DNA from 4 places in the Superficieibacter sp. HKU1 genome. Region 3 is predicted to be linked to each of the others. Evidence: predicted binding sites of a transcription regulator. Region 3 holds the regulator's gene; each other region holds the start of a gene.
What was found. The regulator LexA, encoded in region 3, represses DNA repair genes until DNA is damaged. The targets are predictions, from matches to a motif close to TNCTGTATGTACATACAGNA.
Positions count from the first base shown of each region.

Region 1 (5,604 bases), 2.1 Mb from region 3:
TGAAAAAAGAGATCCCGCGTATCGCGCTGGAAGGCTACGAGCCGGATCCTTCGATTAAAGCGGAGCCCATCCAGAATGGTCGTCAGCAGCAGCGTGGCGGCGGTCGTGGACAGGGCGGCGGTGGCCGCGGTCAACAACAGCCTCGTCGCACCGACGGCGGCGCGCCGAAAGGCAGAGGCCCGCGCAGCAATGACGGCAAACCGGCCGGTGAAAAGCCGCGTCGTCCCCGTCCGCGCAAACCTTCAGCAGTATAATTCACAGGCCGGATCGTCCGGCCTGTTTCTTTTCAGCCAGGCGCGACTTTTGTGCAGAGACGTTGTCACTTTGCGGTCGGGTAGTTAACATAATACTCTCTACAGGGAGCATCGTTAATGATTGATAAACACTCTACCGTGCCGGTCTATTTGCAACTTGAACAATACCTTACCGGGCAAATCACCGCAGGGTTGCTGCGTCCCGGCGATGCTATTCCTTCCGAAAATGAACTCTGCCAGCAGTTCACCATTTCCCGCATGACCGCGCGTAAAGCGGTGGATTATCTGGTCCGGCAGGGTAAAGTCGAACGTCGGCGCGGGCAGGGGACATTCGTGGTGCAGAGCAGCAAAAACCTGCGCATCTCACTGCCGCTCGATCGCCATCTCTCCTCCAGCGAGGCCACGCTGGGGCTGGATGAACCGGTGGTCAATCGCCTGATATGCCTTATTCGCCAGCCCGTCACGGCTGAGATTGCACACACGCTTCTCCTTGCACCGGGTGAAGAGGTCTGGTTTATGAAACGGCTACGGCTGGTGGGCGATATTCCCTTTGTTTTTGAACAGTCGTGGATGATCGCTCAGCCGTTTGCCGATTTATGCGAAGCCGATCTGAATGCCTCAAAATACGCCTATATCAGCCGCAAAGGGTTTACCGTTGAACGGTCTGAAAAGGAGATCCGCGCCGAACTCCCCTCGCAGGAGGTGCGCGATATGTTAGGCATTAACCGCGACGAGCCAGTGCTGCATGCGACTTCTGTTGCGCTATTGCGCGATAATACCCCCTTTGAAATCTCAGAAATTTACTACAATCAGCAGCATTACCGTTTCACCCTTACCGCCGCGCGTCCCTGATCGCGTCACCTGATGATTATGTGATCAATATCCTGTTTTTAAATTAGTGGGCTAGACAACTATACATCCAAATCGCCTATACTCCCCTTAACGTGTAGTCTGATACGTCACTTCTACCTTACAGGGAATGCGATATGAGTCGGGCAGGTGAGTTTTTACAAGATTTAGGTAAGGCATTAATGATGCCGATCTCGGTGATCGCTGCCGCCGGTATTTTTCTTGGCCTGGCAGCGGCCTTGCAGAATCCGGCAATCGTCGGTGAAAGCATTATTCACGCTGAAATGATGCAGCAGGCGATTGGCTTTATCCGCAAGGTTGCCGGGGCGTTATTCGCCAATCTACCGCTGCTGTTTGCCATTGCCTGTGCGATTGGCCTGGCCCGCGATGAAAAACCCACGGCGGCGCTGGCGGCGGTCATTGGTTTTATTACCTTTCACGTTGGCGTTAATTACAGTTTGCTGGCGCAGGGATTAACGCCAGAGACGACGTCGACGGCGGCTTTTATGGCAAAAGGCTATAGCCAGACCGAGGCGGTGATGTATTCCGCGGAATTTGCCAACACCCTCGGTATTTTTTCCTACCAGATGAGCGTCCTCGGCGGGGTGATCGCCGGGATGGTAACGGTCATTCTGCATAACCGCTTTTATACGATTACACTCCCGGCGGCCATCGCTTATTTTGGTGGCCGCCGCTTTGTTCCCATTATTACCGTTATTGTTTTGCCGCTGGTGGGCGTTTTAATGTCGCTGGTGTGGCCGGTGATTGCCAGTGCCATTATTCATCTGGGACGATTTATTGGTGAATCCGGCGCGTTTGGCACCTTTATTTATGCTTTCACCGAGCGAATCTTAATTCCCACCGGCCTGCATCATATTCTTAATGAAACCGTGCGCTTCACCCCGGTCGGCGGCATGGTGAATGTCAATAACGAAAGCGTCATCGGCGCGCTCTCCATATTTAATTACGCGCTGGCCCATCCCGGCGCGCTAAGTGAGGATATTACCCGCGAAGCCACGCGTTTTCTGGCGCAGGGCAAAATTCCGGTGATGATGTTTGGTCTGCCCGCCGCCGCGCTGGCGATGTACCGCTGCGCAAAGCCGGAGCACAAACAGCGGGTAAAAGCCTTAATGATGGCCGGTGCGCTGGCCTCATTCACTACCGGCATTACTGAACCGCTGGAGTTCAGCTTTATCTTTGTTTCGCCGCTGCTGTTTATTTTCCACGCGTTTATGACCGGACTGTCGTTTGCCTGTGCGCAACTGCTTGAGATGACGATCGGTAATATTCAGGGCGGATTGATTGATTTTATGGTCTTTGGCGTACTGGGCGGCGCGAAAACCCACTGGTGGTTCAGCCTGCTGCTCGGCGCTATCTGGGCACCCGTCTACTACTTCTCTTTTAGGTGGATCATTTTACGCACCAATGTCAAAACGCCAGGCCGCGAAGAAGAAAGCGCGGCGTCGGTTGCCAGTGCCAGGGAATTACCGGCGGATGAACACAGCGCGCATATTATTGCCGGTCTCGGCGGTCAGGACAATATTCAGCAGGTTGACTGCTGCTTCACCCGCCTGCGGGTAAAAATAATCGATATGCAAAAAGTCGATGAAGCCGCGCTCAGGCGCAGCGGTGCCAGCGGCTTTATTCGCGCGACGGATAACGACATTCAGGTTATTTACGGGCCGCAGGTAGAAAGTATTGCCAGCGCGGTGAAACAACATTTACTCGTTCAACAGACGCAATAAGAGAACTGATGATGAAAACACATTTTAATATCGTATTAGTCGGTGGGGGTTCCACATGGACGCCGGGATTATTAAAAGCATTATGCAAACTCAAGGCGCGTCTGCCCTTAAAAAAACTGGTGATGTTTGACGTGAATAGCGAACGCCAGGCGGTAATTGGCGACTACGCTAAAGTCTTATTCAGCGAAGAATATCCGGAACTGGAATTTACCTATACCACCGACGAAGAGGTCGCGTTTAATGATATGGATTTCATCTTCTGTCAGATGCGCACCGGCGGCTATGCGATGCGCGAGAAAGATGAAAAAATCCCGCTAAGCCTCGGCGTCATCGGGCAGGAAACCTGCGGCGCAGGTGGCTTTGCCTACGGTATGCGCTCCATTCGCGACATGATTGCGCTGGTCGAGAAAGTCCGTGCCCGTTCGCCGCAAGCCTGGATCCTTAACTACACCAATCCGGCGGCGATTGTGGCGGATGCCCTGAACAAGCGTTTTCCGCAAGATAAACGCATCCTCAATATCTGCGATCAGCCGGTTAACCTGCTGCGCTCTTATGGGCGCCTGCTGAACCGCGACCCGGCAACCTTCGATCCGGTCTATTTCGGCCTCAACCACTTCGGCTGGTTTACTCATCTGTATGATGAAAACGGCAATGACCTTGCTCCGGAACTGAAAGCCTATATTGCCGCCAACGGTTTTAAACCGGTGGACGCCGAACAGCGCGATAAATCCTGGCTGGAAACCTACGCGGCAGTGGCCGATATGCTGCGTGATTTCCCGGATTATCTGCCGAACACCTATCTGCAATATTACCTTTACCCGGAGTATAAATTCTCCAGACTGGACCCCAACTTTACCCGCGCCAATGAAGTGATTAACGGCCGGGAAAAACGGGTCTTTGAAGAGTGCCGCACCGCGGTGGCCGAAGGGACGACGCGCAACGTACACGTGGTACACAACGACGCGCACGGCGACATGATCGTCGAGCTGGCCGAAGCTATCGCCTTCAATCTGAAGAAAAAATTCATTGTGATGCTGCCCAATAATGGACTGGTCGAAAACCTTGATGACGATGTGATGGTCGAACTGACGGCAGAAATTGGCTGCAACGGACCGCGTCCGTATGGCATAGGGAAAATCCCGACCTTTTACAAAGGGTTGATTGAGCAACAGTTTGCTTATGAGCGGCTGACCGTTGAGGCGTGGTTTGAAGGCTCCTACACTAAAGCCCTACAGGCATTAACGCTTAACCGCACGATCGTCGATGCGAAAAAAGCACGTCAGGTGCTGGATGCGCTGATTGAAGCAAACAAAGACTACTGGCCAGAGCTGCGCTAACGCCTTTCCCCCTCTTCTGTCAGGAAGAGGGGAACCCGTCTAACCCTGTGAAATATTTGCGAGCCACTTTCCACAATTCCAAAAACCCATACCCCGGCAGACTGAAAAATGGCACAATAGTGGCTGTTTATACAGTATCTCAGGTTTTACGATGGCCCTTACTCCTGCGCTAAAAGCGCAAATCGCCGCCTGGTATAAGGCGCTGCAACAGCAAATTCCGGAGTTTATCCCGCGTCCGCCGCAGCGGCAGATGATTGCTGACGTGGCGAAAACCCTCGCTGGCGAGGACGGGCGGCACCTGGCAATTGAAGCGCCGACGGGCGTCGGCAAAACCTTATCGTACCTGATCCCCGGTATCGCCATCGCCAGGGAAGAGCAAAAAACGCTGGTGGTCAGTACCGCCAACGTGGCGCTTCAGGACCAGATCTACAGCAAAGATTTACCGCTGCTGAAAAAAATCATTCCTGAGCTGCGCTTCACGGCGGCATTTGGGCGCGGTCGCTACGTTTGCCCGCGTAACCTCACCGCGCTTGCCAGCACGGAAGAAACCCAGCAGGATCTGCTGGCCTTTCTTGATGATGAGCTGACGCCGAATAACAAAGAAGAGCAGCAGCATTGTGCGACGCTAAAAAAAGATCTCGACAGCTATAAATGGGATGGCCTGCGCGATCATACCGACCGCGCCATCAGTGACGATCTGTGGCGACGCCTGAGTACTGACAAAGCCAGCTGCCTGAACCGAAACTGTCACTACTACCGGGAATGCCCGTTTTTTGTTGCCCGGCGTGAAATCCAGGACGCGGAGGTGGTGGTGGCCAATCACGCGTTGGTGATGGCGGCAATGGAGAGTGAAGCGGTACTGCCGGAAGCGAAAAATATGCTGCTGGTGCTTGATGAAGGCCATCACCTGCCCGATGTCGCGCGCGACGCGCTGGAAATGAGCGCTGAAATCACCGCGCCATGGTATCGGCTCCAGCTCGATCTTTTTACCAAACTGGTCGCGACCTGCCTTGAACAGTTTCGTCCGAAAACCCTGCCGCCGCTCGCGACGCCGGAGCGCCTTAACGCCCATTGCGAAGAGCTTTATGAACTGATTGCCTCCCTGAATGCGATTCTGAATGTATACCTTCCGGCTACTCAGGAGGCGGAGCATCGCTTTGTGATGGGGGAGTTACCGGACGAGATCATGGCTATTTGTCAGCGTCTGGCAAAATTGACCGAGCTGCTGCGCGGGCTGGCCGAGGCGTTTCTCAACGATCTAGGTGAAAAAACCGGCTCGCACGATATCGTTCGCCTGCACCGGGTGATCCTGCAAATGAACCGCGCGCTGGGGATGTTTGAGGCGCAGAGTAAACTCTGGCGTCTGGCCTCGCTGGCGCATGCCTCCGGTGCGCCGGTGTCAAAATGGGCGACGCGGGA
Region 1 is NZ_CP119754.1:1,683,679-1,689,282, forward strand. It holds gene rhlE (ATP-dependent RNA helicase RhlE) at 1-254, shown strand, start outside; gene P0H77_RS08100 (GntR family transcriptional regulator) at 372-1,106, shown strand; gene P0H77_RS08105 (PTS transporter subunit EIIC) at 1,241-2,848, shown strand; gene P0H77_RS08110 (6-phospho-alpha-glucosidase) at 2,857-4,185, shown strand; gene dinG (ATP-dependent DNA helicase DinG) at 4,337-5,604, shown strand, end outside.
Region 1: a site for LexA is predicted at 4,303-4,322, ahead of dinG (ATP-dependent DNA helicase DinG). Genes of this name have one in related genera too.

Region 2 (5,604 bases), 760 kb from region 3:
CAAGCGAACTGTGGGGGATACGGTGATAGTGCATAGCCGAATTCCTTTTTTAAGTCACGTCAGGTGCTTCCCGACGAAGGAATATAAAAATGGCAGAGGCAAAGAGAAAGGGAAAGTAAAAAATCATAAAGGTCAGCGGATGGCTGACCTTCAGCAATTAACGTTCAATAATTTGTGAAATTTCATCGCGGTTAATTTGTACCGAATTACCCTGCTGATCGTGGTAGCTCACCAGCCCGGTATCATTATCAACTTCCGGCTTGCCGTCGGTAAGGATCATTCGACCATCTTTGGTTGCCATGACATAGTCGCTGCTACAGCCTGATACCACGCAGGCTAATCCTACAGCTGAAATCAATACTCCCCATTTTTTCACCTTTTTTCCCCTCATCTGTTCAGGACTGTTATCAGTCTAGTAATAACGCAAAAGGTCGGCAGAAAAAAAGCAGTAAAATCTTAAATCATAAGGATATGGACGCCGATCAAGAAAATCAGATCGTTATGCCTCACTGGCGGGTCAGTAAAAAATGACGTGCCAGCAGAGCGGCAGTAAAATTTTTCTTCAGATAAAAGCCGCGTGGCAGAGTGAGTATCGGTTCTCCGCGTGCGCCAATGGCTTCCGTCAGCGCCCGGCTATTAGCGGCTTTCGGGCGCAGCTGTAGCACCTCGCCGTGACGGGCGGTAATGCGCTCTACCTGGCCGAGCACGATCAAATCCATCAGTTCTTCCCAGTCCATTCGTAGCTGGCTGTCTTCCTCTTCATTTGGCGTCCACAACAGCGGCGAACCGACGCGACGCTCGGCCAGCGGAATGGTGCGCTCACCTTCAACCGGGATCCACAGAACCCGCTGCAGCTTGTGGCGAACGTGGCTGGTTTCCCAGCTTACGCCGCTATTGCCGGTCAGAGGGGCGACACAAACAAAGGTGGTCTCCAGTGGACGCCCGCGACGGTCTATCGGGATGGTTTTCAGCTCCACGCCCAGCGCGGCAAAATCCTGTTCCGGTTTGCTCCCGGCGCTCGCACCCAGCCAGACTTCCAGCAGTACGCCAATCCAGCCTTTATCCCGTTTGAGATCCTGCGGAACAGGCAACCCCGCCAGTGCCGCCAGTTCGCCCAGCGAGTATCCGGCAAGCCGCTGCGCCTGCGTTAATAACTGCGCTTGCGTTTGCGGTGGAGCGATCAGCGGCGAGAGAGAAAACATAATCACACCCTTGGTTAAAAAATGAACAGTGATGTTACCCACTGTGCACAGAGTTTAGCTTTTTCTTTTTTGCGACAACAGCTCTATGATTTCTGGACGTTTTTTTTACGCCTCTTTTCTGGTGACGGCTTCCAGAAAAAGGTTTTCCAAATCTGGTCACTGGCAATGAACAGGATCTTACACCATGTTATCCACAGAAAAATGGGATAACTGTTAAAAACCCGCACTACTGTTTCCATTTACAGCCTTGACGTATGACGAAAATCGAATTTTTACACAAAAAGTGACTAACTTATTGGCACAATCTGTGGATAAAACCCACGCTGTTCGATCTTTCATCAGCGTGCCGATCGTCCGCGTGATATACATCACACTTTTGCTTTTCTCATGCCAGGTTAGCTGGTTAATCTGTTGAATATAAGCGAGTTAATGCCACAGGCTAAAATCGCGGTATTCGGAGTAGTCTGGGTTTTCCCACGTTAATTCCATACTTCTTCACAACTCTATCCACAGAAAAAGTGAATAAAATGGCCGTTTGCACCTTCCGGTTGTTTATAACTTCAAGAATTTTTGTGAGTTATTCAGTCGTTATCCGATTATTCTCCTGTAAGAGAGTGGTTTACCGTTTCCGGCGAGTGTGAAACAATCATTCACATTGAAGATGAGTTTGAGGTAGTCCGGTGATTGATGACGATGGCTACCGCCCGAATGTGGGTATTGTAATCTGTAACCGCCAGGGTCAGGTCATGTGGGCACGGCGGTTTGGTCAACACTCCTGGCAATTCCCTCAGGGGGGAATTAACCCAGGAGAGACAGCCGAGCAGGCGATGTACCGGGAGCTGTTTGAAGAGGTTGGGCTAAGCCGCAAAGATGTGCGGATCCTGGCATCAACCCGCAACTGGTTGCGTTACAAGTTACCGAAACGTTTGGTGCGTTGGGACACAAAGCCGGTTTGTATCGGCCAAAAACAGAAGTGGTTTCTGTTGCAGTTAATCGGCAACGATGCGGATATCAATATGGACACCAGCAGCACGCCAGAGTTTGATGGCTGGCGCTGGGTCAGTTACTGGTATCCGGTACGTCAGGTAGTCTCGTTTAAACGCGACGTCTATCGTCGGGTGATGAAAGAATTTGCCGTCATGGTGATGTCGCTTCAGGAGAGTGCTCCTAAGCCGCAGCCCGCGCCGGCATGGCGACGTAAAAGAGGTTAAGCCACGCTTATTATGCTCACCCGATTACGAGAAATCGTTGAGAAAGTTGCCAGCGCTCCGCGCCTGAGCGAGGCGCTGGATATTCTGGTAACCGATATCTGCCTGGCGATGGAGACGGAAGTCTGTTCGGTCTACCTGGCCGATCATGACCGGCGTTGTTATTATCTGATGGCGACGCGCGGTTTAAAAAAACCGCGCGGTCGCACCGTTACGCTTGCCTTTGATGAAGGTGTCGTGGGTCTGGTTGGGCGTCTGGCCGAACCTATCAACCTTGCCGATGCGCAAAAACACCCCAGCTTTAAATATATTCCTTCGGTAAAAGAAGAACGCTTCCGTGCCTTTCTCGGGGTGCCGATCATTCAACGGCGCCAGCTGCTTGGCGTACTGGTGGTCCAGCAGCGTGAGCTGCGCCAGTATGACGAAAGCGAAGAATCTTTCCTTGTTACGCTAGCCACCCAGATCGCTGCGATCCTGTCGCAATCTCAACTGACGGCGCTGTTTGGGCAGTATCGTCAGACGCGTATCCGGGCGCTCCCGGCATCGCCGGGCGTTGCGGTGGCTGAAGCATGGATGGATACCACGCTGCCGCTGATGGAGCAGGTGTACGAAGCCTCGACGCTCGATACCGCTTCCGAGCGTGAGCGATTAACCGGCGCGCTGGAAGAGGCTGCCAACGAGTTTCGTCGCTACAGCAAACGTTTTTCTGCCGGTGCGCAGAAAGAGACGGCGGCGATTTTCGATCTTTACTCACATCTGCTTTCCGATGCGCGTCTGCGCCGCGAACTGTTTGATGAAGTCGACCGCGGTGCCGTGGCCGAATGGGCGGTCAAAAAGATCGTCGAAAAATTTGCCGAGCAGTTTGCTGCCCTCACCGATGGTTATCTGAAAGAGCGCGCCGGCGATTTGCGCACGCTGGGGCAGCGTCTGCTGTTCCATCTTGACGATAATGTTCAGGGGCCGAACACCTGGCCTGAACGCTTTGTGCTGGTGGCGGATGAACTGTCGGCCGCAACTCTGGCTGAACTGCCGCAGGATCGCCTTGCCGGGGTGGTGGTGCGCGACGGTGCGTCCAACTCTCATGCGGCGATTATCGTGCGTGCGCTGGGCATCCCTACGGTGATGGGGGCGGATATCCAGCCGTCGGTGCTGCATCGCCGCACGCTGATTGTCGACGGCTATCGTGGCGAGCTGCTGGTCGATCCTGAGCCGGTGCTGCTGAAAGAGTATCAGCGCCTCATCAATGAAGAAAATGAGCTAAGCCGCATTGCGGAAGATGACGTTGAGCGCCCCGCCGAACTGAAAAGCGGTGAAAGGGTGAAGGTGATGCTCAACGCGGGCCTCAGTCCCGAACACGAGCAGAAGCTGGGCCGCCGCGTTGACGGCATTGGCCTCTACCGCACTGAAATACCGTTTATGCTGCAAAGCGGATTCCCTTCGGAAGAGGAGCAGGTGGCGCAATATCAGGGCATGCTGCAAATGTTTAACGACAAGCCGGTCACGCTGCGTACCCTGGATATCGGCGCGGATAAGCAGCTTCCGTATATGCCTATTAGCGAAGAAAACCCGTGCCTCGGCTGGCGCGGGATCCGCATCACCCTCGACCAGCCGGAGATCTTCCTCGTGCAGGTTCGCGCGATGCTGCGTGCCAATGCCGCAACCGGTAATCTCAGCATCCTGCTGCCGATGATCACCAGCATCGACGAAGTTGACGAAGCGCGGCGGCTGATTGAGCGCGCCGGGCGCGAAGTCGAAGAGATGATCGGTTATGCGATCCCTAAACCGCGCATCGGCGTGATGCTGGAAGTACCGTCGATGGTCTTTATGCTGCCGCAGCTGGCGAATCGCGTGGATTTTATCTCCGTCGGCACCAACGATTTGACCCAGTACATTCTGGCGGTCGATCGCAATAATACCCGGGTAGCGAATATTTATGACAGCCTGCATCCGGCGATGCTGCGCGCGCTGGCGATGATTGCCCGCGATGCTGAGCAATACGGCATTGACCTGCGCTTGTGCGGCGAGATGGCGGGTGACACCATGTGCGTGGCTATCCTTATTGGCCTCGGCTATCGCCATCTTTCCATGAACGGTCGTTCAGTAGCGCGGGTGAAGTATTTACTGCGGCATATTGATTTCGACGAGGCGCAGACGCTGGCGAACCGAAGCCTGGAAGCGCAACTGGCGACAGAAGTCCGTCATCAGGTTGCCGCGTTTATGGAACGGCGCGGGATGGGCGGGTTGATCCGCGGCGGGCGATAAGTTCGCTATACAGATCTTTTACAACTTCGCGGTCATCTCCCTTATACGCCTGTGCTATGATTCGCTCCTTTGGAGCGCCTGCTATCGACAGGCATGTATCATTACCGCTGTCCACTTTCGGCGGAATAACAATCACTTGTGGTGACAGATGAATAGCGGGTATCTGCGTTTTCCGGATTTTGATCCGGTGATTTTTTCCATTGGACCGGTCTCCCTGCACTGGTACGGCTTAATGTACCTGGTGGGATTTGTGTTTGCGATGTGGCTGGCAACCCGCCGCGCCAGTCGTCCCGGCAGCGGCTGGAATAAAAACGAGGTTGAAAACCTGCTGTACGCGGGCTTCCTCGGCGTTTTTCTGGGCGGTCGCATTGGCTATGTGCTGTTTTATAATATGCCGCTGTTTCTCGACAACCCGCTGTATCTGTTCCGCGTCTGGGACGGGGGAATGTCGTTCCACGGCGGTCTGATTGGCGTGATCGTGGTGATGCTGATTTTCGCTCGCCGTACGAAGCGCAGTTTCTTCCAGGTGGCCGATTTCATCGCGCCGCTGATCCCATTTGGCCTGGGTGCCGGGCGTCTGGGCAACTTTATTAACGGCGAATTGTGGGGCCGCGTGGACCCGTCCTCGCCGTTTGCCATGCTGTTCCCCGGCTCGCGTGGGGAAGATCTCGGCCTGTTACCTGCGCATCCGGAATGGCAGTCCATTTTTGATACCTATGGCGTGCTGCCGCGTCATCCGTCGCAGTTGTATGAACTGGCGCTGGAAGGCGTTGTGCTCTTTATCATTTTGAACCTGTTTATCCGCAAGCCGCGTCCTACCGGCTCGGTATCGGGTTTGTTCCTGATTGGCTACGGTGCATTCCGCATCATCGTTGAATTTTTCCGCCAGCCGGACGCGCAGTTTACCGGCGCGTGGGTGCAGTACATCAGCA
Region 2 is NZ_CP119754.1:3,677,739-3,683,342, reverse strand. It holds gene P0H77_RS17455 (NADP(H)-dependent aldo-keto reductase) at 1-34, opposite strand, end outside; gene P0H77_RS17450 (YgdI/YgdR family lipoprotein) at 158-376, opposite strand; gene mutH (DNA mismatch repair endonuclease MutH) at 507-1,202, opposite strand; gene rppH (RNA pyrophosphohydrolase) at 1,883-2,413, shown strand; gene ptsP (phosphoenolpyruvate--protein phosphotransferase) at 2,426-4,672, shown strand; gene lgt (prolipoprotein diacylglyceryl transferase) at 4,821-5,604, shown strand, end outside.
Region 2: a site for LexA is predicted at 1,430-1,449, ahead of mutH (DNA mismatch repair endonuclease MutH). Genes of this name have one in related genera too.

Region 3 (5,604 bases):
TGCTGCGCGACAAAGAACCGCAGGCCAAGCCGCCGACGGTATACCGTGCGCTGGAATTTCTGCTCGAGCAGGGTTTTGTCCACAAGGTAGAATCAACCAACAGCTACGTGCTGTGCCACCTCTTCGACCACAACCATACGTCGGCGATGTTTATCTGCGACCGCTGCGGCGTCGTGAAAGAGGAAGGTGCCGATGGCGTGGAAGATATTATGCATGCCCTGGCAGCACGGATGGGATTTGCTTTACGCCACAACGTGATTGAAGCGCACGGGTTATGTGCAGACTGTGCAGAGGTTGAAGCCTGCCGTCATCCTGGCGACTGCCACCACGATCACAGTATTCAGAGTAAGAAAAAGCCGCGCTAGTGTCAGCACGGCTCTTTGTGGGGTGGTACCTCCATGTACCTTCGGGTAGGATCTTCTCAGCCGTTAGCTGAGGTTACAACTACCAGCGGTAATCGTGACGGGTTTCCCAGTCTTTCACTTCGGTTTCCGCCTGATCTTTCTGGTAACCGTAACGCTCCTGGATTTTACCTACCAGCTGGTCACGTTTACCTTCGATGACGGTCATATCGTCATCGGTCAGTTTGCCCCATTGTTCTTTCGCTTTACCTTTGAACTGTTTCCAGTTACCGCCGACTTCGTCTTTATTCATAATTATGTCCTCATTGTTGGGGTACAAATCATTTGAATTCTGTCGTCCAGATTGCATGTCTTTTCTGCTGAACGTAAGAATAAGTGTAGATGAGGATGCTGCACCCTGCGGAGAATTAAGAATATTTAACCCTGAGAAGCGCTACCACTAAGAGAGGGTCTGGCAAAAGGAAGGAACTCTGCGGCACCGACAGCACCGCAGAAATCAGAACAAATTTACAGCCACTCGCCGTTGCGGATCACGCCAACAGCCAGTCCTTCAATAGAGAAGTTTTGCTTACGCAAGTCAACCACGATAGGTGAAAACTCATTATTCTCAGGCAGCAGTTCAACAACATTGCCCTGTTTCTTCAGACGCTTAACAGTCACTTCTTCGTCAATACGCGCGACGACAACCTGGCCGTTACGTACATCCTGCGTTTTATGCACTGCCAGCAAATCGCCGTCCATAATACCGATGTCTTTCATCGACATACCGCTAACGCGCAGCAGAAAATCGGCGTTGGGTTTAAACAGCGACGGGTCGACCTGATAGTGACTTTCAATATGCTGCTGTGCCAGAAGCGGCTCGCCAGCGGCAACGCGGCCAATAAGAGGAATGCCTTCTTCTTCCTGCATTAGCAGGCGAATACCACGCGATGCGCCGGTGACAATCTCAATCACCCCTTTACGCGCCAGCGCTTTAAGATGTTCTTCAGCCGCATTTGGGGAACGGAACCCCAAACGTTGCGCAATTTCCGCACGCGTCGGTGGCATGCCTGTCTGGCTGATGTGATCCCGAATGAGATCGAACACCTCTTGCTGCCTGGCCGTTAACGCTTTCATTCCGCCCCCTGGGTGTATATACAGTTATGCTGTGAGTATATACAGTTAACGGCGATTTTGGAACCACCAATGGCACGAAAAATAAGAGACTTTTTTACTTTTGCGACCTTTAGCGGAAATGCGACCACAATAAGGTCACCCAGGTGATAAGCGCAACGACAATTGCCAGCAGTACTGCCGCCGATCCCATATCTTTGGCACGGCCTGAAAGTTCGTGTCTTTCCGTGCCGATACGGTCCACGACGGCTTCAATTGCACTGTTTAAAATTTCTACGATCATTACCAGCAGCACCGAGCCAATCAGCAGCACGCGGGTGATGGGATCGACATCCAGCCAGCAGGCGATAATGATAGCCACAAGGGCAGCCACGCCTTCCTGACGAAAAGCGGCTTCGTTGATCCATGCCGCACGAAATCCTTTCCAGGAATAACCCGCTGCGTTGATAATCCGGGTTAATCCGGTGGTATTATTGGCCATCAAAAGAACCTTTTAACATTATTAGCGTCAATGATATAACGCGCTTCCTGCGTAAGCTCAGAAAATCTGTTCACTTTCTGATATCCTTGCAGCGCATTTGCATGATTAACCAGAGGCTTCACATCGTTTATGTCCGGCTGGCCACGAATTTACTACAAATTACTGAATTTACCATTAAGTGTCCTGGTAAAGAGCAAGTCTATTCCGGCGGAACCTGCGCAGGAGTTGGGCCTGGATACCTCCCGCCCAATTATGTACGTATTGCCTTACAATTCAAAAGCGGATTTGCTGACGCTGCGCACGCAGTGCCTGGCGCACGATCTTCCCGATCCCATGGAGCCGCTGGAGATCGACGGCACCCTGCTGCCGCGCTACGTCTTTATACATGGCGGCCCGCGTGTATTCACGTATTACACGCCGAAAGAAGAGTCTATCAAACTCTTCCACGACTATCTGGACTTGCACCGCAGCAATCCGGGGCTGGACGTACAGATGGTGCCGGTATCGGTGATGTTTGGACGTTCGCCAGGGCGTGAGAAAGGCGAGGTTAACCCGCCGCTGCGCATGCTCAACGGCATACAAAAGTTTTTTGCCGTTTCCTGGCTGGGGCGCGACAGCTTTGTTCGTTTCTCCCCCTCGGTCTCTCTGCGCCGGATGGCCGACGAGCACGGAACGGATAAGATCATTGCGCAAAAGCTCGCGCGCGTTGCGCGTATGCACTTTGCCCGTCAGCGTCTGGCGGCCGTAGGGCCACGTCTGCCCGCTCGTCAGGATCTGTTTAATAAGCTTCTGGCGTCTAAAGCGATTGCCCGGGCAGTAGAAGACGAAGCGCGCAGCAAAAAAATCTCTCATGAAAAAGCGCAGCAGAATGCCATTGCGCTGATGGAAGAGATTGCCGCTAACTTCTCTTACGAGATGATCCGCCTGACTGACCGTATTCTGGGCTTCACCTGGAACCGTCTGTATCAGGGGATTAACGTGCATAACGCCGAGCGCGTGCGGCAGCTGGCGCATGATGGTCATGAGATTGTCTACGTGCCCTGCCACCGCAGCCATATGGACTATATGCTGCTCTCCTACGTGCTCTATCATCAGGGTCTGGTGCCACCGCATATTGCCGCGGGCATCAACCTGAACTTCTGGCCTGCCGGGCCCATTTTCCGCCGCCTGGGCGCGTTCTTTATTCGCCGTACCTTTAAGGGTAACAAGCTCTATTCGACGGTGTTCCGTGAATATCTCGGTGAACTGTTCAGCCGCGGCTATTCCGTTGAGTATTTTGTCGAAGGTGGCCGCTCACGTACTGGCCGTCTGCTGGATCCAAAAACCGGCACCCTGTCGATGACCATTCAGGCGATGCTGCGCGGCGGGACACGCCCCATCACTCTGGTGCCGATTTATATCGGCTATGAGCACGTGATGGAAGTGGGTACTTACGCCAAAGAACTGCGTGGCGCGACGAAAGAGAAGGAAAACCTGCTGCAGATGATGCGTGGTTTGAGCAAGCTGCGTAATCTCGGTCAGGGCTACGTCAATTTTGGCGAGCCAATGCCGCTGATGACCTACCTGAATCACCATGTGCCCGAGTGGCGTGAATCCATCGATCCAATTGAGGCAGTGCGCCCGGCCTGGCTAACGCCAACCGTTAACCGCATCGCCGCCGATCTGATGGTGCGCATTAACAATGCAGGCGCGGCGAACGCCATGAACCTGTGCTGTACCGCGCTGTTGGCTTCCCGTCAGCGCTCTCTGACCCGTGAGCAACTGACGCAGCAGCTGGATTGCTATCTCGATTTGTTACGTAATGTGCCGTATGCGCCGGATTCTACTGCGCCTGTGGCCACGGCGAACGAACTTATCGAGCATGCACTGCAGATGAATAAGTTCCAGGTCGAGAAAGATACCATCGGCGATATCATCGTTCTGCCGCGAGAGCAGGCGGTCCTGATGACGTATTACCGCAATAACATCACGCATATGCTGATGCTGCCCTCGCTGATTGCCGCCATTGTGACTCAGCATCGGCAGATTTCACGTGACGCCCTGCTGCACCATGTGGAACTACTTTACCCGATGCTGAAAGCCGAACTGTTCCTGCGCTGGGATACCAGTGAAGTGGCGGGGGTGATTGACGCATTGACGGCAGAAATGGCGCGCCAGGGGCTGATTACCTGTGAGGACGCGGAGTTCCGTATCAACCCGGCCCGTGCCCGAACGCTACAACTGCTGGCGGCAGGCGCGCGTGAAACGCTACAGCGCTATGCCATTACCTTCTGGCTGCTCAGTGCTAATCCGTCGATCAACCGTGGCACGCTGGAGAAAGAGAGCCGTACCGTGGCGCAACGTCTGTCCGTGCTGCACGGCATCAACGCGCCGGAGTTCTTCGATAAAGCGGTCTTTAGCTCTCTGGTGCTGACGCTGCGTGATGAAGGCTATATCAGCGATACCGGGGATGCGGAACCGGCAGAAACGATGAAGGTTTATCAGATGCTGGCGGAGTTAATTACCTCGGATGTGCGGTTAACGATTGAGAGCGCGGCACAGGGCGAGTGATAAAAATGCCGGATAGCGGTGATACCACCATCCGGCAAATCCAGGCCAAACGTCATAACCCATTGTAATTTTATCTTTCGTAGGCCGGGTAAGGCGAAGCCGCCACCCGGCAGGTTTATGCGAACGACCAGTAACTTACCGCCAGCCCGACAAACAGCGCCAGTCCGACATAGTTATTATTCATAAATGCCTTAAAACAGGCATCACGTTCACGCTGCATAATCAGCTTCTGCTGATACACAAACAGCGCGCCCGCTACGGCCACCGCCGCGTAGAATGCGCTGCCCAGCCCGTTCAGCCAGCCAATAGCGATCATCAGCGCCAGCACTGCCACCTGTAAAAGTCCAATGATCAACCGATCGTACTGCCCGAAAAGGATCGCCGTTGATTTCACGCCGATCTTCAGATCGTCATCGCGATCGACCATCGCATACTGCGTATCGTAGGCCACCGCCCAGAGAATATTACACAGGAACATCAGCCAGCAGCTCAGCGGCAGCGTTTCGCTGACGGCGGCGAACGCCATCGGGATCGACCAGCCGAAGGCCGCCCCCAGTACTACCTGCGGCAAATGGGTGTAGCGTTTCATAAATGGATACACCCATGCCAGCAGCAGCGCAGCAACGGAAAGCAGGATGGTCATCCGGTTCAGCGTCAATACCAGCAGGAAAGAGCACAGCACCAGCACGACAAACAATATGCGCGCCTCTTTGCCGCTGACGGCCCCGCTGGGTAACGGCCGGTTTGCCGTGCGCTTCACATGGCCATCAATTTTGCGATCGGCATAATCGTTTATCACACAGCCCGCCGCGCGCATCAGCCAGACGCCAGCGACAAAAACGGCCAGGATCCACAGCGGCGGCAGGCCCGGCGTCGCCACCCATAGCGCCCATAGCGTCGGCCACAGCAGCAGCAGCGCGCCAATAGGTTTGTCGGTACGCATCAGGCGATGATATGCCAACAGCTTATTCTGCGTCAGACTCCACTCCATTTCTCTCTTCCTTCTGGTAAATCGGTGATGCCGGTAAAAATAATTCGGTCAATAACAAGGGCTTTCCATTAAGCCGCAGCCGCGAGCGCCGTCCCCACAGATCGTCG
Region 3 is NZ_CP119754.1:4,437,473-4,443,076, forward strand. It holds gene zur (zinc uptake transcriptional repressor Zur) at 1-365, shown strand, start outside; gene P0H77_RS21160 (CsbD family protein) at 445-654, opposite strand; gene lexA (transcriptional repressor LexA) at 870-1,478, opposite strand; gene P0H77_RS21170 (diacylglycerol kinase) at 1,588-1,956, opposite strand; gene plsB (glycerol-3-phosphate 1-O-acyltransferase PlsB) at 2,086-4,506, shown strand; gene ubiA (4-hydroxybenzoate octaprenyltransferase) at 4,622-5,497, opposite strand; gene ubiC (chorismate lyase) at 5,472-5,604, opposite strand, start outside.

Region 4 (5,604 bases), 1.0 Mb from region 3:
GAGGCACCTCCGCGTTTCTCATCGATGCTGACACGTTCGGGATTTACAACCCGAATGCAGATGGCGGACGCGTACTGGCATTTGCTGTGAGTGGTGCGACCGCATACCTTCGTGCGGCAATGATTCAGGATTTAAGCATCGATTTCGGCAAAATCAGTGACACGCTGCGCTCCACAAACTTTGTTTCGGGACAGCAGGGGTGGAACCTGCCAAAGAACGGCAATGCTGAACTGAACAATGTCACCATTCGCGGTACGGTTTACGCGAATGCCGGCGAGATGAATAATATCCTCATCAAAGAGACCTGCACCGTTCAGGGCCGTATTGAAGCCAATGACGGCTGGTTTAAGGGAACCGTTTATGCGGAGAAGCTGGAAGGGGATGTCGTTAAGTCGTTCACTATAGGCATAAACGGAATCGCTAAAATCGAAGCCGCGCCTTATCCGCGCAGGATCGTTGCGATAAGCGCACCCATGATGGCAGCCACAGCGACCAGGATTGAAAACAGTACGGTTACTTACCTGTATGGCCAGGCGCATATGACCCTGCAACTTTTTGCGGGTGACGGCGGGACCGCCAATATTTTTGAAAAGCATATATCCGCCAGCAACTCAAACCAGACCGTTTTTGACGTTGCAGAAGGAACCTGGCTCCTTAACGCGGGTGTTTACTATGAAGTGACCTATCGTGCCAGCGGTGGCGTGGGGCCGTCCGGCTTTCCTCAGAATTACACCTTTCTGGTAGTGAAAAGCTGATAAATATTTCAGTTAAATAAACCATTTAACGGGAGGCTCTTGCCTCCCTTTTTTGAGGAATAAAAAATGGCAACTATTTCCGATGAACTGGCTGCAGGGCTGACAAAGATTCTTCAGCTCGCTCAGCTTGATTTACAGAATCAGGACAAGATGTTTTCCAGCGCTCAGACCGACGTAACGTTAACTCGCGCCGACGGTTCCACGTTCGCGGCGTCAACGTGGGCAAAAATGATGGCCGCAACTGTCGGGACCATTAAGCAAAATGGTAATCTTGGGACCCGGCTGCTTAACGAAGTTGACGGCAGGAACGAAGGGTTCTGGATTCAGCCTGCTTCAGCCAATGCGACCGCGGCGCGAAATTACCCTGAATACGTCGCAGGTAACCTTCTGGTTATGCAGAACGCTGCAAACGGCCTCGCTGGATGCACTCAGCTATATTTCCCCTTTAACAACCAAAATGTATGGGTCAGGACTGGCAACGCAAACGCCAGCGGGATCGCATCATGGACGACCTGGCAAAAGCTGGCCTTTACCAACGACCCGGTATTTACCGGGAAAGTCGTTTTCCCTAACCAGATTCATATCCGTGACGGAAAAGCGAAAATCACCTCTAATACCGAAAACAGCATGACGTTTACGGTTGGCGGGAATTTTGACGCAATTCAACTCGACGGCGACGGACTTTATAACAACGGACGAATAGATTGCGTTCGTGGTTACGCGTCACGAAAAGGTGTAGGACAAAATAGCGCCGTAACCGGGAACCTTTATTCTTTCGGGTGGGAAAGCACCGCAAAGATGGGGCTATACGTTGATAGCTCGACTATCGGCTTCCTTGCTATGCAATCCTCATCGGATCGGCAGCTTAAGAAGCTCATCAAATACACGCCGAAAAAAGCTCGACTGGTGGCGCTGGGTGAACTAATGCAGTGGGCCACGGCCACTTTTAAATTCAAGGCGCGCGGCGATGGTCTCATCCCTGAATCGGACACTAAACTGGGCTTCATCGCTAACGACCTGAAAGAAGTCAGCCCGGAGTGTGTCGAAGGTGAAGGGCTGGCAGAAGGTGATGAACTCGACCCGACAAAAGCGTTTAGCCTGGACACCGTGGCAATGATGGCAAAAATGACGTTAGCGATGCAGGCGATGGAAGACCAGATTATCGACCTGCAAAACACCGTTAACGATTTGAAAACTCAGCTTGATTCCCGGCAGTAAACTCGTCGATATCTTACTCCAAATAAATCATCCACTTTTAAAATACTCCAGCCATCCATGGCAAATCGGGAGTTGTTAAAAGCTGGCTATTACACTGGTATATTTGTGGGTAAATATGTAGAAAAAAACACAATCTCCTTCCCTATACTCATCCTTCTGGATGTTGATGCATCAGTTTTTGGCAGATTAGCCTTTACTAAGTTAATGGCCGAAAGGATTGCTTTTTTCCTTTCAGCAATTCTTTCAGCCATCAACATGGATTCCAGTTCAGTCAGAAGAGCTTCAAAACTAACCGGCGCGTCAGAATCCAGTATATTAATCACAGCTTCGCCAAGAATAATGTCAGTAAGCTTTTTGTCTTCTTTATACATAACAGCCACTTATTAGGTGTAATACGGTGAACTCAGGAAGAAAAGTTTGGGCAGATAGGTATCTGTCTGTGGCTTCACTTAAGACTGTCAGGATGTCCATGCAGACATCTGTTTTACTAACGACATTTCTCGAAAGCCTGGCAGGAATTTTAAGAGTAACTCTCTTTGCCGAAATCACAAGGTTGATACGCACTTCCGGGGTCATGGCTGACCGTTAACTTATGCATAGTGACATGCTTCAGTGCTGAGAATTAATAGCCGCCGCCGTATTGATCTCCTTTTGTTTAAAAACTACTGTATGTATACACAGTAATAATAAGAAGGAGGCATATGATGCAATTCCAACCAATTAGCCAGCCGATAAAACCGGCTGGCATCCCAGTTTATAATGATGTCGTTTCCGCAGGTTTCCCGAGTCCGGCTGCTGATTATATAGACAGCGGAATAGATCTTGTTTCGTATTTAATTGCCCGACCGTCATCGACTTACGCATTAAAAGTGGCTGGTGATTCTATGGTGAATGCGGGTATCCTTGATGGCTCCTTTCTGCTGGTGGATTTCAGTCTTCACGCACAGCATAACGATATTGTCGTTGCCAATATTGGCGGCGAATTCACCGTAAAGCGGCTTGTCACCCATCCTTACGCCCAGCTCAGGGCAGAAAATCCCGCCTATCCCTCAATTCCTATTCATGACGGCGAAGATCTTAAGATCGTCGGCGTGGTGATCACTGTTATTAACACGCTGAATCGAAATGTTCGCCCTCGTTGATGTTAATTCGTTTTACGCGAGCTGCGAAACTGCCTGGCGTCCGGATCTTGCCGGCCGTCCGGTGGTTGTGCTGTCAAATAACGATGGATGCGTTATTGCGCGCAGCGCGGAAGCCAAAAAGCTGGGAATCAAAATGGGGTTGCCCTGGTTTCAGTTGCGCGAAATGCAGTTTCCTGAACGGGTAATCGCTTTCTCCAGCAACTATGAGCTTTACGGCGATATGAGCCAGCGGGTTATGGATACGCTGGAAATGCTATGCCCGCGCGTCGAGGTGTATAGCATTGATGAAGCATTTTGTGATCTAACCGGCGTCAGGAATTGTCGCAACCTGGAAGACTTTGGGAAGGAGATCCGCGAGACCATCAGGCGAAACACCAGGCTGACCGTCGGCGTCGGCATCGCGCCGACAAAGACGCTGGCGAAGCTTGCAAATCATGCGGCGAAGCAATGGCATAAGACGGGCGGTGTAGTGGATTTGTCGAACGAGGCGCGCCAGCGACGCCTCATGGCGATTATGCCGATCGACGAAGTGTGGGGCGTGGGTAGGCGCATTGGAAAAAAGCTCGAGGCGATGGGCATCAAAAATGTCCTGCAACTGGCTGATGCTGACATCCGCTTTATCAGAAAGCATTTCAATGTTGTCCTGGAACGCACGGTGCGGGAACTGCGCGGCGAGCCATGTCTGGAGCTTGAAGAGTTCGCACCCGCAAAACAGGAACTAGTGTGCAGCCGTTCTTTCGGTGAGAAAATTACTGACTATGAAGCGATGCGCCAGGCAATATGCAGTTACGCGGCCCGCGCCGCGGAAAAGCTGCGGGAAGAGCATCAGTACTGCCGGTACGTTTCAGCGTTCGTCAAAACGTCGCCATTCGCCAGCCAGCCATATTACGGGAACAGCGCGGGCATGAAGCTGCTGACGCCGACGCAGGATACCCGCGACATCATCGCCGCCGCGACGCGCTGTCTTGATGCCATCTGGCGGGACGGACATCGGTATCAGAAAGCCGGGATCATGCTTGGTGATTTCTTCAGTCAGGGTGTGGCTCAGTTGAACTTGTTCGATGATATCGCCCCGCGCGCGGACAGCGACGCATTAATGGCGCTGATGGACAAGTTGAACAAACAGGGGCGCGGGACACTTTATTTTGCCGGGCAGGGCATCCAGCAGGCCTGGAAGATGAAGCGGGAGATGTTATCACCTTGCTATACAACGCGCATAAGCGATTTACCCGTTGTCAAAGCTGTTTAAAAGTTACCATTTGTTACAAATAGAAACGCCCCAGACGTGAATCATGAGGCGTTTATCTAAGTGCACGTGCATTTCACGTGCATGTTTTTGTCTTTTCTCGGTCTGCTTACTGTCTGGTCAGTGTCCGTAAGTGCCTGTTTATAAAGTCACTGTCCGGGTGCAGTCCTATCAAAAGTGGTGGAGCTGGCGGGAGTTGAACCCGCGTCCGAAATTCCTACATCCTCGGTACTACATGCTTAGTCAGTCTTTACATTCGCCAGGCACCTGCGGACAGACACGCCACTACCAGACTAGCCTGATTAGTTTTAACGCTTCAACCCCAGGCAAGGCATCCACGCGATCTCTTTTGGGTTTGACCTCTCTTTGATCCCCGTCTTAAGAGCGGAAGCTAGGGAGAGAGGGCTCTTAGCAGGTTATTAAGCTGCTAAAGCGTAGTTTTCGTCGTTTGCGACTATTTTTTTGCGGCTTTTTACGAGGCCAACCGCCCCTCGGCATGCACCTTGGGTTTCGCAAATCCCGTCGAATCCAGAATCAGCCCCAATGTGTTACGTTGAGTATAACAGATTTGTGACGTTTGATGCCAGTCTCTGTCACGTGGTTTATAAGCATTTATTTTTGCTTAATAAGTGTACAAAAAGTAGAGGTTACAAAGAGATAAGCGCAGATTTAACAAAGATAAAAGGATTTAAGGACGTGGCATAACGGTACAAAAGTCGACCCGGTCGTAAAGCCCTGACGACCGGGTGACGGACTTAACGTCCTGCATGTTTCATGATGCGGGCTTTGTCGACCTGCCATTCACGCTCTTTGATATCCGAACGCTTATCATGCTGTTTCTTACCTTTCGCTACGCCGATTTTGACTTTGCACCAGGCATTTTTCCAGTACAACGAGAGCGCAACGACCGTGTGACCTTCCCGATTCACCCGGCCATACAATGTATCCAGTTCGCGCTGGTTCAGCAGCAGTTTACGGGTGCGTGTCGGATCGCAGACGACGTGTGATGAGGCAACCATCAACGGCGTAAAGTTCGCACCAAACAGGTACGCTTCGCCCTCTTTCAAAATAACATAGCTATCGCTGATGTTAGCCTTGCCTGCACGCAGGGATTTTACTTCCCAGCCTTGTAGCGCCAGGCCCGCTTCAAATTCATCTTCGATAAAATATTCGTGACGGGCGCGTTTATTCAGCGCAATGGTGGCTGATCCAGGTTTGTGGGATTTTTTCTTGGTCATAGTAT
Region 4 is NZ_CP119754.1:3,421,676-3,427,279, reverse strand. It holds gene P0H77_RS16300 (DUF1983 domain-containing protein) at 1-755, shown strand, start outside; gene P0H77_RS16295 (pyocin knob domain-containing protein) at 822-1,973, shown strand; gene P0H77_RS16290 (hypothetical protein) at 2,063-2,344, opposite strand; gene umuD (translesion error-prone DNA polymerase V autoproteolytic subunit) at 2,678-3,115, shown strand; gene P0H77_RS16280 (Y-family DNA polymerase) at 3,099-4,364, shown strand; RNA gene ssrA (transfer-messenger RNA) at 4,540-4,903, opposite strand; gene smpB (SsrA-binding protein SmpB) at 5,117-5,599, opposite strand.
Region 4: a site for LexA is predicted at 2,637-2,656, ahead of umuD (translesion error-prone DNA polymerase V autoproteolytic subunit). Genes of this name have one in related genera too.